One region of the Variovorax sp. P1_G12 genome, then DNA from elsewhere that is predicted to be linked to it. Evidence: predicted binding sites of a transcription regulator. Region 1 holds the regulator's gene; each other region holds the start of a gene.

Region 1 (3,936 bases):
TGGTGCGTGCCGAGCTCAGCTCGTGGATCTCGACGCCGAGCCGCAGCATGTCGGGCCGGTAGCGCCGGTAGCCGGTCTGGACCAGCGGCTCGTCGGTGGCCGCCAGCGAATTGGTGACGACGCTGATCCGGACCCCGCGCCCGCGGACCTCGCGCATCACCTCCAGCCCCGCCTGGCCCGGGATCAGGTAGGGCGACACCAGCGTGACTTCGGCGCGCGAGCGCCGCATCTGCTCGATCACGTTGTAGCGCACGCTGTCGACGTCGAGCAGCGGCACCCCGCCATAGGAGGCGGTCTTGCCGACCACACGGTCGGGCGAGTCGGCATAGGCCTCGGCCAGGGTCCAGATCAGGCCGAGCCGGGCGCCGTCCTTCAGCTCCGGCCCCAGCGGCGCGTAGCCCAGCACGTCGTTCGGTGCCGGCGGGCGCGGCGCCGCCGTGGTTGCGGGGCCGGTGGCCTGATCGAAGCGCTGCTGCAGCTCCTCGCGCGGCAGCGAGGATGCGACCACGCTGCCGATCGGCCGCACGTAGGGGCTGTTCCAGTACAGGTCGAACAGGCTGCCGAGGCGTTTCACCAGGGCGCCGGCGACGAAGGTGTCGATGTCCAGGAAGTTCGCGCCGGCGGTCTGCGTGAAGTACTGGCTGCCGATGTTGCGCCCGCCTGCCACCGCCATCGCGCCGTCGGCGATGAAGAGCTTGTTGTGCATCCGGCGATTGACGCGGTCGAAGTCGAACAGCGAGCTCGAGAAGCGCTGCAGCAGGCTGCCGCGGCCGGCTGGGAAAGGGTTGAACAGCCGCAGCTCGAGGTTCGGCGTGGCGGCCAGCGCCAGCAGCAGGTCGTCCTCGCCCGAGGTGTAGAGGTCGTCCATCAGGAGCCGCACGCGCACGCCGCGCAGGGCCGCATCGCGCAGGGTGCGCAGGAAGTAGCGGCCGGTGTCGTCGTTCTCGATCTGGTAGTACTGGACGTCGAGCGTGCGCTCGGCGCGGCGCGCGAGCTGCAGCCGCGTGTCGAGCGCGAAGTCGCCGCCGGGCATGAGCCGGAAACCGCTCAGATCCGGATCGGGCGACGAGGCCTTGACGATCCGGCCCAGCGCGGTCGCGCCCGAGGCCGTGATGGCACTCGAGGGCGGGCGCTCGACATCGGCCGGCAGCATCGCGCAGCCGCCGACCAGAAGCACCGCCGCCGCCAATGCCGCACCGAGCCGCCACCCGCGCACCAGCACGCCCTAGAGCGCCTTGCGCAGATTGGCCGGCGCGATGCGCAGCGCCTCGCGGTACTTCGCGACGGTGCGGCGTGCGCATTCGATGCCCTGCTCCTTGAGCATCTCGGAGATCTGGCTGTCGGACAGCGGTTTCTTGAGGTCCTCGGCGCTCACGAACTGCTTGATCAGCGCCCGCACCGCGGTGCTCGAGGCATTGCCGCCGGTCTCGGTGCCGAGCGCCGAGCCGAAGAAGTACTTGAGCTCGAACGTGCCGTAAGGCGTCGCCATGTACTTGGCGGTGGTCACGCGGCTGATGGTCGATTCGTGCAGGCCGAGTTCGTCGGCGATCTCGCGCAGCACCAGCGGGCGCATCGCCAGCTCGCCGTGCACGAAGAAGCTCTTCTGCCGCTCGACGATCGCGTTCGACACCCGCAGGATGGTGTCGAAGCGCTGCTGGATGTTCTTGATGAACCAGCGCGCCTCCTGCAACCGCTGCGAGAGCGCCTGGCTGCCCTCGCCCTTGTGCTGCTTGAGCGCGCCCGCATAGATGTCGTGCACGCGCAGCCGCGGCATGACCTCGGGGTTCAGCATGACGCGGAACTTGATGTTGGTGCTGGTGCCGTTGGCGATGCGCGTGACGATCACGTCCGGCACCACCACGTTGCGCTCGACGTCGACGAAGCGGCGGCCCGGCTTGGGCTCGAGCCGGGCGATCAGCTGCAGGGCGGCGCGCACCTCTTCCTCGTTGCTGCGCGCGAGCGTCGCCAGCCGCTTGAAATCGCGCCGCGCCAGCAGCTCCATCGGCTGCTTGCAGACCGCGATCGCGGTCTGGCGCACCCGCGCCTCGTCGGCACCCTCGCCGGGGTGCGCCAGGGCGCGCAGCTGGATCGTCAGGCACTCGCCGAGGTTGCGGGCGCCGACGCCGACCGGCTCCAGGCTCTGCAGCAGGCCCAGCGCGACCTGGAAGTGATGCACCAGGTCGTCGAACTGGTCGTTGTCGTCGCCGGCCAGGCCCGAGGCCAGGGCCGGCAGCGAATCCTCGAGGTAGCCGTCGTCGTTGAGCGACTCGATCAGGAAGCGCAGCGCGGCGCGGTCGGTCTCGCTGAGCCTCAGGCCCAGCGCCTGCCGATGCAGGAAGGACTGCAGCGACTCGTGGCTGCGCGCCAGTTCGGTGGCGTCGGTGCGTTCGTCGCCGAGGTTGTTGGCGCGCGCGGGCGCATCGCCGCCCCATTCGCTGTCGTCGGGCGCCACGTCGACCGTGCCGTCGCCTTCCCAGTCGGGCTCGGCGTCGGCGGCGTCGAGCGGCGCCGTCTCGGCCTCGGGTGTCGCGACCGCAACCTCGGCGGCAGCGGCCGCGGGACCGGGGGCGTAGTCGCCGTCGCCTTCGGCCTGCCGGTCGTCGTCGCGCACCGGCGCATCGGCGGCGTCCAGCCCGAACTCCTCGCGCGCCGCCTCTTCGGCCGTCCGCTCGAGGAAAGGGTTGTCGTCGAGCATCTGCTCGACTTCCTGGCTCAGCTCGAGGGTGGACAGCTGCAGCAGCCGGATCGATTGCTGCAGTTGCGGCGTCAGCGCCAGATGCTGGGAGACGCGAAGCGAAAGCCCCTGCTTCATCGAGATAAGGCCCCTACATCCGGAAATGTTCGCCCAGGTACACGCGTCGCACCTCGGCGTTGTCGACGATCTCCGAAGGCGTGCCTTGTGCCAGCACATGCCCGTCGCTGATGATGAACGCGTGATCGCAGATGCCAAGCGTCTCGCGTACGTTGTGGTCGGTGATGAGCACGCCGAGGCCGCGCTCCTTCAGGAAGCTGATGATCCGCTGGATCTCGATCACCGCGATCGGGTCGATGCCGGCGAAGGGCTCGTCCAGCAGGATGAAGCGCGGCTGCGTCGCCAGGGCGCGCGCGATCTCGACCCGGCGGCGTTCGCCGCCGGACAGCGACAGCGCCGGTGAATCGCGCAGGTGGTCGACGCGCAGGTCGGCCAGCAGTTCGCCCAGCCGCTCGTCGATGTGCGCCTTGCTGAGCGGCACCATCCGGCCGTGTTCGTCGGGCTCGCTCTGCAGCTCGAGCACTGCGCGCACGTTTTCCTCGACCGTCAACTTGCGGAAGATCGAGGCCTCCTGCGGCAGGTAGCTCAGGCCCATGCGCGCGCGACGGTGGATCGGCATGTGGGCGATCGGCTCGCCGTCGATCCAGATCTCTCCGGCATCGGCCCGCACCAGCCCGACGATCATGTAGAACGAGGTGGTCTTGCCCGCGCCGTTGGGGCCCAGCAGCCCGACCACTTCGCCCTTCTGCACGGCGAGCGACACATCCTTCACGACCGTGCGGCTGCCATAGCTCTTCTGCAGGCTGCGCGCCTCCAGCCGGCTGACCGGCTGGCCATCGCTTCCATTCAACCCGGCGGTTTCGATCACTTCTTGGACTCTCCGCCGAGCGTGGTGGTGGAACGCAGGCTGTTGCCCGGAGCCGGAGCCGGGGTCGCCGCGGGCTTGGCACCGCCGCTGCCGGGCGCCGGGGCGGCCGCCTTGGGCGTCAGGATGACCTTGACGCGGCCGCTCGCCTGTGTCGCCACGCCGGCGTTCGGCGGCAGCGAGGAGCCGTTGACCGTGAAGGTGTCGTTGCTCTGGTCGTAGACGATCAGCGGGCCGCTGCTCTCGTCGCTCACCGTGGCGCCGATCAGGCGCCGCATGACCGCGCGGCGGATGAACTTCACGTTGTCGGCGCGGCTGT
Region 2 (3,936 bases), on a different contig from region 1:
CCACGAGTCCGGGGGGCCCAGGACGCTGGGCGGCCACAACTTCGGCGTGCTGCTTCCGTGGTGGGACATGCTCCTGCGAACGGCGAACTTCGAAGACCGCTACGACGCCACCGGCATCCGCGACCAGGTCGAGCCCGACGAGCGCGGCCGGGTGCGGGACTACGGTCGCGGCTTCTGGGCCCAGCAATGGCTCGGACTGCGCCGCCTGGCCGGCAAGGGCTGAGGTTATCCTCGGCACCCGATGCGTCTTCTCCTCGATTCCTTCTGGCGATCGGCCGCCTATTGTCTGCACCCGCGGGTGATCGTGCTGTCGCTGCTGCCGCTCGGCCTCATGGTCGCGCTGGCGGCGGTGTTCGGCTATTTCTATTGGGATGCCGCAGTCGCCTGGACCCGCGCGGCGCTCGACGCCTGGCCCCTGCTGGCCGGTTTCTGGGCCTGGATCGGGCACTTTTTCTCGGGCGACGTCACGGCCATGCTGGCGCCGCTGGTCGTCGTCTTCGCCGCCACGCCGCTGATCGTGGTGGTGTCGCTGCTGGTCGTGGCGGGCGTCATGGCGCCGCCGCTGACACGCCTGGTGGCCGAGCGGCGCTTCGCGACCCTGGAACAGAAGAAGGGGGCTTCCTTCTTCGGCAGCATGGCCCGCTCGATCGGGCTGACGGTGTTGGCGCTGCTGGCGCTGGTGGTGTCGATGCCGCTTTGGCTGATCCCGCCGCTGGTGCTCATTCTTCCGCCGCTGATCTGGGGCTGGCTGACCTACCGCGTGATGAGCTTCGATGCCCTGGCCGAGCATGCGAGCCCGGAGGAGCGCGACACGCTGCTGCGCACGCACCGGTTGCCCCTGCTCGGCATCGGTGTGCTGTGCGGCTATCTCGGCGCGGCGCCGAGCATCGTCTGGGCCTCGGGCCTGCTGTTCGCCGCCGCCTTCTTCGTGCTGGCGCCGCTCGCGATCTGGATCTATACGCTGGTGTTCGCCTTCTCGGCGTTGTGGTTCGCGCACTACTGCCTGGATGCCCTGGCCCACCTGCGTGCGCAGCGGGCGGCGGCCGCCGTGTCAGCTTCCACGGCCGAGCTGGCGGATGCCAGCGCGGCCGCGAGCCAATGGAGTGCGCCATGAGTCGTTCTTTCGGTCTGATCGTCGTCGGTGACGAAATCCTGTCGGGCAAGCGCGTCGACAAGCACATGCCCAAGGTCATCGAGCTGCTCGCCGCGCGCGGGCTCGAGCTCGGCTGGGCGGAGTACGTGGGCGACGTGCCTGTTCGCATCACCGCGGCGCTGGGTCGCGCCTTCGCATCGGGTGACATCGTGTTCTCCACCGGCGGCATCGGCGCCACGCCCGACGACCACACGCGCCAGTGCGCGGCGGCGGCGCTGGGCGTGCCGCTGGCGCTGCACCCCGAGGCCGAGTTGCTGATCCGCGAGCGCATGCAGGACACGGCGCGCGAGCAGGGCACGGTCTATGAGCCCGACCGTCCGGACAACATCCATCGGCTCAACATGGGCGTGTTCCCGTTGGGCGCCCGCATCATTCCCAACACCTACAACAAGATCCCGGGCTTCAGCGTCGGCGACGTGCACTTCGTGCCCGGCTTCCCGGTGATGGCCTGGCCGATGATCGAGTCGGTGCTGGACGGCCGCTATGCCGAGCTGTTCGCGCGCGGGCGCGCCGCCGAGAGATCGGTGATCGTCTATGGCGCGATGGAGGCCACGCTGACCCCGCTCATGGAAGCCGTCGAGAGGGACCACGCGGGCATCAAGGTGTTCAGCCTGCCGAGCGTCGACCATCCGCAGCACGGGCGCCATATCGAACTCGGCGTCAAGGGCGACGCGAGCCGAATCGAAGCCGCCTACGCGCAGTTGCTCGCGGGCCTGCACGACTTTGAGGCGCGACTTGGCCCCGAAATGGTGCGTTGACACGAAGCGCACCAAAGTGGTTACAAATTGCCTTGTTTTGGGTGCCTGCAAGGGCGCCAAGGCCCCGCTCGCGGCAGTGACAATGGCATAGAAACTGCATTCCCGATTCCCGTACTACCAACCCTGTCCATACCAAGGAGAACCTGATGGCCAAGACCGTCGCCGACGTACTCAAACTCGTGAAGGAAAACGAGGTCAAGTTCGTCGATTTCCGCTTCACCGACACGCGCGGCAAGGAGCAGCACGTGACCGTGCCCGTCTCGCATTTCGATGAAGACAAGTTCACGTCGGGCCATGCCTTCGATGGCTCCTCGATCGCCGGTTGGAAGGGCATCGAAGCGTCGGACATGCAACTCATGCCCGATCCCAACACGGCCAACATCGATCCTTTCTTCGAGGAAACGACGCTGATCCTGACCTGCGACGTGGTCGATCCTACGGATGGCAAGCCCTACGAACGCGACCCGCGCTCGCTGGCCAAGCGCGCCGAAGCCTACATGAAGGCCTCGGGCCTGGGCGACACCGCCTTCTTCGGACCGGAACCCGAATTCTTCGTGTTCGACGGCGTGCGCTGGCAGAACGACATGTCGGGCTGCTCGGTCAAGATCGAGTCCGAGGAAGCGGCCTGGAATACCGGCAAGGAATTCGAACACGGCAACACCGGCCACCGTCCGGCGGTCAAGGGCGGCTACTTCCCGGTACCGCCGGTCGACAGCTTCCAGGACATGCGTTCCGAGATGTGCCTGGTGCTCGAGTCGCTCGGCATCCCGGTCGAAGTGCATCACCATGAAGTGGCCAATGCCGGCCAGATGGAAATCGGCACCAAGTTCAGCACGCTGATCCAGCGCGCCGACTGGGTCCAGTTGCAGAAGTACGTGATCCACAACGTGGCCCACGCCTACGGCAAGACCGCCACCTTCATGCCCAAGCCGATCGTCGGCGACAACGGCTCCGGCATGCACGTGCACCAGTCGGTCTGGAAGGACGGCAAGAACCTGTTCGCCGGCGACGGCTATGCCGGCCTGAGCGACTTCGCGCTGCACTACATCGGCGGCATCATCAAGCACGCCCGCGCGCTGAACGCCATCACGAACCCCGGCACCAACAGCTACAAGCGCCTGGTGCCCGGCTTCGAAGCCCCGGTGAAGCTGGCCTACTCGGCCAAGAACCGCTCGGCCTCGATCCGCATTCCGTTCGTGGCGAACCCGAAGGGCCGCCGCGTCGAAGCGCGCTTCCCCGATCCGCTGATGAACCCGTACCTCGGCTTCGCGGCGCTGCTGATGGCCGGCCTCGACGGCGTGGAAAACAAGATCCATCCGGGCGAAGCCGCCAGCAAGGATCTCTACCATCTGCCGCCGGAAGAAGACGCGCTGATCCCGACCGTCTGCCACAGCCTCGACCAGGCGCTCGAGTACCTCGACAAGGACCGTGCTTTCCTGACCAAGGGCGGCGTGTTCACCGATTCGTACATCGATGCCTACATCGACCTCAAGATGCAGGAAGTCACGCGCTTCCGGATGGCGACCCATCCGGTCGAGTTCGACATGTACTACTCCTTGTAAGACCTTGCGGGAGAGACCCAGAAACTGCGCAGCGGTTTTTGCTCTGTCTTCCCTGTGAGACCTTCGGAATGGAATCAAAAAAGGACGGCTTCGGCCGTCCTTTTTCATTGGGCGGGAACATCTGGGCCGGATCGGTTTCGAATTGCATGAAAATGCCGTTTTGCGGCGCACTAACTCAAGACCATGAAGACCCTCTCTGTTTTCCTGCTGACCGCCCTGGCGGCGGCCGGCGTGCCCTTGCAGGCCCAGGCGCAGCAAGAGCGCGTCTGGCGCTGCGGCAACGAATACACCAACAACGCGGCCATCGCCCAGCAGCGCGGCTGCAAGGTGATGGAAGGCGGCAACCTGACCATCGTGCAGGGCACGCGGCCGTTCGCCTCGGCGGCGCCGGCGGCTCCCGGCGCGGCGGTGCGGGCGCCGGCGGGCAGTCCGCGGGTCGACGGCGTCGATCAGCGCGCGCGCG
Region 3 (3,936 bases), on a different contig from region 1:
TGGCATCGGGCGGCCGGCGCTTCGCCTCGCAGCGCAAGGAACAGATCGCCGACTGCCTGCGGCACGAGGAAGCCGTGCGCCTGGCCTTCGACCAGCTCGAGGCCGAAGGCGGCCGGGTCGGCAACGGCGCGCGCCTCTTCAGCCGCATCGCCTGGGTGCTGCCCGGGCTGGACGCCCTGCCCGCGCTGCGGCAGCGCATCGGCGCGATGGAGCTCGATGCCGGCCGTTCGACCGCGGCCTTCGTCAAGCTGGTCGCCGGTCTCATCGCGGTGGTCTTCGAGGCCGCCGACGGCGCCACCGACCCCGAGATCTCGCGCCGGCTGGTGGCGCTGTTCAATTTCATGCAGGGCAAGGAGTTCGCGGGCCAGGAACGCGCCTGCGGCGCCGCGGCCTTCGCCTCGGGCTACAACGACAGCGCGCGCCAGCAGCAATGGCTGCACCTGATCGCCTCGCAGGAACATTGCTTCCAGCGCTTTGCCGAGTTCTCGGCATCCGGCCTGGGCGAGCTCTGGGCCTCGGTCAGGGCGCCGGCGCAAGTCGCCGAACAGGAGCGCCTGCGCCGCATCGCCTGCGCCGCGCCGGCGGGCGTGTGGCTCGACACCGAGTTGAGCCAGGTCTGGTTCGACTGCTGCACGCGCCGCATCGACGCCATGCAGGCGGTCGAGGAGCGGTTGACCGCCGACCTGCGGCAGCTCTGCGAACAGAAGACGGCGCAGGCTCGCGCCGAGCTGCAGGCGCACGAGGCGCTGCTGGCCAGCCTGCAGGATACCGGCGGCGCCGCGGCGGACTTCTTCCTCGATGCGGTGGCGACGCCGGCCGCCGCGGCCACGCCGGCCGCCAGTGCGCCTTACGGCAAGCAACTCGAACGCTCCATTCTCGACATGGTGCAGGAGCAGTCGCGCCGGCTGCAGGCCATGGGCGACGAACTCGAGACCGTGCGCGCCGCCCTCAACGAGCGCAAGCTGGTCGAGCGCGCCAAGGGGCTCCTGATGGCGCACCGGCGCATCAGCGAGGAGGAAGCGCACAAGATGCTGCGCCGGACCGCGATGAACCAGGGCCGGCGGCTGGTCGAGGTCGCCGAATCGGTGCTCGCGATGGCCGAGTACCTGCCCGACGACAGGGCTTCCTGAGTGCGTCGCAGGCCCGGAATGGTGCACTGCACAAGCGATGCGCAGCGCATGCGTTTCGCTCCAGATCCGGTGGATGGCAAGCCCCGGTGAACCATTGACGCTCTCTTTTTCATAGCGCCACGGTTGCTGGCACGCTGCTTGCAATCGCTCGAGGCATAGACCGACGAAGGTCTTCAGGCAGGTGGCATCCAACGGCGGGTGCGGCCCACCGAACCGGACAAAGGCGTCCTTACCCCGCAGGGGCTCGACTTCGAGCGGCCCGTGCGCGGCGAGGACGCCTTTTCGTTTTTCCGAATCGACTTTTCATCTCCGGAGTTCGCCCCATGACCGATGCGCTGAAACCAAAACTGAGTCGCCGCCGTGTGTTGCAGGCCGCCGCCGCGGGCGTGGTCGGGCTCGATCCCGCGCTGCGCGCCGCCGTCTGGGCCCAGGGCTCGGACAAGCCCGAGAAGGAGGAAGTCAGGATCGGCTTCATCCCGCTGACCGACTGCGCCAGCGTCGTGATGGCCTCGGTGCTCGGCATCGACAAGAAGTACGGCGTCAAGATCGTGCCGAGCAAGGAAGCCAGCTGGGCCGGCGTGCGCGACAAGCTGGTCAACGGCGAACTCGACTTCGCCCACGTGCTCTACGGCCTGGTCTACGGCGTGCACCTGGGCATCGGCGGCCCGAAGAAGGACATGGCCGTCCTGATGACGCTCAACAACAACGGCCAGGCGATCACGCTGTCGAAGAAGCTGGCCGACAAGGGCGCGGTCGACGGCGCCTCGCTGGCCAAGGTGATGGCCGGCGAAAAGGCCGAGTACACCTTTGCCCAGACCTTCCCCACCGGCACCCATGCGATGTGGCTCTACTACTGGATGGCGGCCAACGGCATCAACCCGCTCAAGGATGCCAAGGTGATCACCGTGCCGCCGCCGCAGATGGTGGCCAACATGCGCGTGGGCAACATGGACGGCTACTGCGTCGGCGAACCCTGGGGGCAGCGCGCGATCATGGACGGCATCGGCATCACGGCCATCACCACCCAGGACATCTGGAAGGACCATCCGGAGAAGGTGCTCGGCACCACCGGCGAGTTCGTGAAGAAGTATCCGAACACGGCGCGCGCCGTGACCGCCGCGATCCTCGAGGCCGGCAAGTGGATCGACGCCGGCCTGCAGAACAAGAACAAGATGGCCGAGACCATCGCCGACAAGAGCTACGTCAACACCAGCGTGGACGCGATCAACCAGCGCATCCTGGGGCGCTACACCAACGGCCTCGGCAAGAGCTGGGACGACCCGAACTACATGAAGTTCTACGCCGACGGCGCGGTCAGCTACCCGTACCTGTCGGACGGCATGTGGTTCCTCACGCAGCACAAGCGCTGGGGCCTGCTGAAGGAACATCCGGACTACCTGCAGGTGGCAACGCAGATCAACCAGATCGACATCTACAAGCAGGCCGCCGCCGCCACCAGGACCGCGGTGCCGAAGGAGACGATGCGCAGCAGCAAGCTGTTCGACGGCGTCGTCTGGGACGGCAAGAACCCGAAGCAGTATGCCGATTCGTTCAAGGTCCACGCCTGAGGAGCCCACCATGGTCAGTGCCGTCTTCCACTCCCCGCTCGAAGCCAAGCCGGTGATGCCGCCGGCATCGAAGAGCGTCGCCAGGCCGGCGGCGTCGCTCTTCGCCGCCGCGGTCGAGCCCACGCCCCGCGTGCCTCGCGACTTCCGCGCCGTCTGGCTGCGCGTGCTGCCGCCGCTGCTGGGCTTCGCGCTGCTGGTCCTGGTCTGGGAACTGGTGGCGCTCAGGAGCACCACCGGTTTTCCGTCGCCGCTCGCAACCTGGCAGCAGGCGCTCACGGTCTTCAGCGATCCGTTCTACAGCAAGGGGCCGAACGACCAGGGCGTGGGCTGGAACGTGCTCTCGTCGCTGCAGCGCGTGGCGCTGGGCTTCGGGCTGGCGGCCGCGGTCGGCATACCGGCCGGCTTCGCGATCGGACGCTTCGAGTTCCTCTCGCGCATGTTCAATCCGCTGATCAGCCTGCTGCGGCCGGTGTCGCCGCTGGCCTGGCTGCCGATAGGCCTGCTGGTCTTCAAGGGCGCCAATCCGGCCGCCATCTGGACCATCTTCATCTGCTCGATCTGGCCGATGATCATCAACACCGCGGTCGGCGTGCAGCGCGTGCCCAGCGACTACATGAACGTCGCCCGGGTGCTGAATCTCAGCGAGTGGAAGATCTTCACCAAGATCCTGTTCCCCGCCGTGCTGCCCTACATGCTGACCGGCGTGCGTCTGGCGGTCGGCACCGCCTGGCTGGTGATCGTCGCAGCCGAGATGCTGACCGGCGGCGTCGGCATCGGCTTCTGGGTCTGGGACGAGTGGAACAACCTCAACGTCGCCAACATCATCATCGCGATCTTCGTCATCGGCATCGTCGGCCTGGTGCTCGAGTTCGCGCTCATCAGGATCGCCACCGCGTTCACGTTCGAAGAGGTCAAGCAATGAACGACGACAGCAAGTACATCGCGGTCCAGGGCGTCGAGCAGCGCTTCAAGACCGCCAAGGGCAGCTTCCTGGCGCTGCGCGACGTCAACCTGAACGTCGCCAAGGGCGAGTTCATCACGCTGATCGGCCACTCGGGCTGCGGCAAGTCGACGCTGCTGAACCTGATCGCCGGGCTGACGACGCCGACCCAGGGCGTGCTGCTGTGCGCCAACCGCGAGATCAAGGGGCCGGGCCCGGAGCGCGCGGTGGTGTTTCAGAACCACTCGCTGCTGCCCTGGCTGACCTGCTACGAGAACGTCTACCTCGCGGTCGAGCG

The links. Region 1 encodes sigma-54, which starts transcription at its own class of promoters, with help from an activator protein. Its sites were predicted from a motif close to TGGCANGNAANCTGCTTT; they were not measured.
Region 2: the regulator sigma-54 is predicted to act here: its motif matches at 1,995-2,012, upstream of glnA (type I glutamate--ammonia ligase).
Region 3: the regulator sigma-54 is predicted to act here: its motif matches at 1,258-1,275, upstream of AC1D2O_RS02840 (CmpA/NrtA family ABC transporter substrate-binding protein).

The regions. Positions count from the first base shown of each region.
Region 1 is NZ_JBFUBW010000027.1:47,615-51,550, forward strand. Features, by position in the region: gene AC1D2O_RS26665 (phospholipase D family protein) at 1-1,153, opposite strand, end outside; gene AC1D2O_RS26670 (RNA polymerase factor sigma-54) at 1,226-2,812, opposite strand; gene lptB (LPS export ABC transporter ATP-binding protein) at 2,826-3,620, opposite strand; gene lptA (lipopolysaccharide transport periplasmic protein LptA) at 3,617-3,936, opposite strand, start outside.
Region 2 is NZ_JBFUBW010000013.1:129,553-133,488, forward strand. Features, by position in the region: gene AC1D2O_RS17025 (sterol desaturase family protein) at 1-223, shown strand, start outside; gene AC1D2O_RS17030 (EI24 domain-containing protein) at 242-1,114, shown strand; gene AC1D2O_RS17035 (competence/damage-inducible protein A) at 1,111-1,911, shown strand; gene glnA (type I glutamate--ammonia ligase) at 2,058-3,473, shown strand; gene AC1D2O_RS17045 (hypothetical protein) at 3,657-3,936, shown strand, end outside.
Region 3 is NZ_JBFUBW010000002.1:137,472-141,407, forward strand. Features, by position in the region: gene AC1D2O_RS02835 (nitrate- and nitrite sensing domain-containing protein) at 1-1,130, shown strand, start outside; gene AC1D2O_RS02840 (CmpA/NrtA family ABC transporter substrate-binding protein) at 1,454-2,698, shown strand; gene ntrB (nitrate ABC transporter permease) at 2,709-3,620, shown strand; gene AC1D2O_RS02850 (ABC transporter ATP-binding protein) at 3,617-3,936, shown strand, end outside.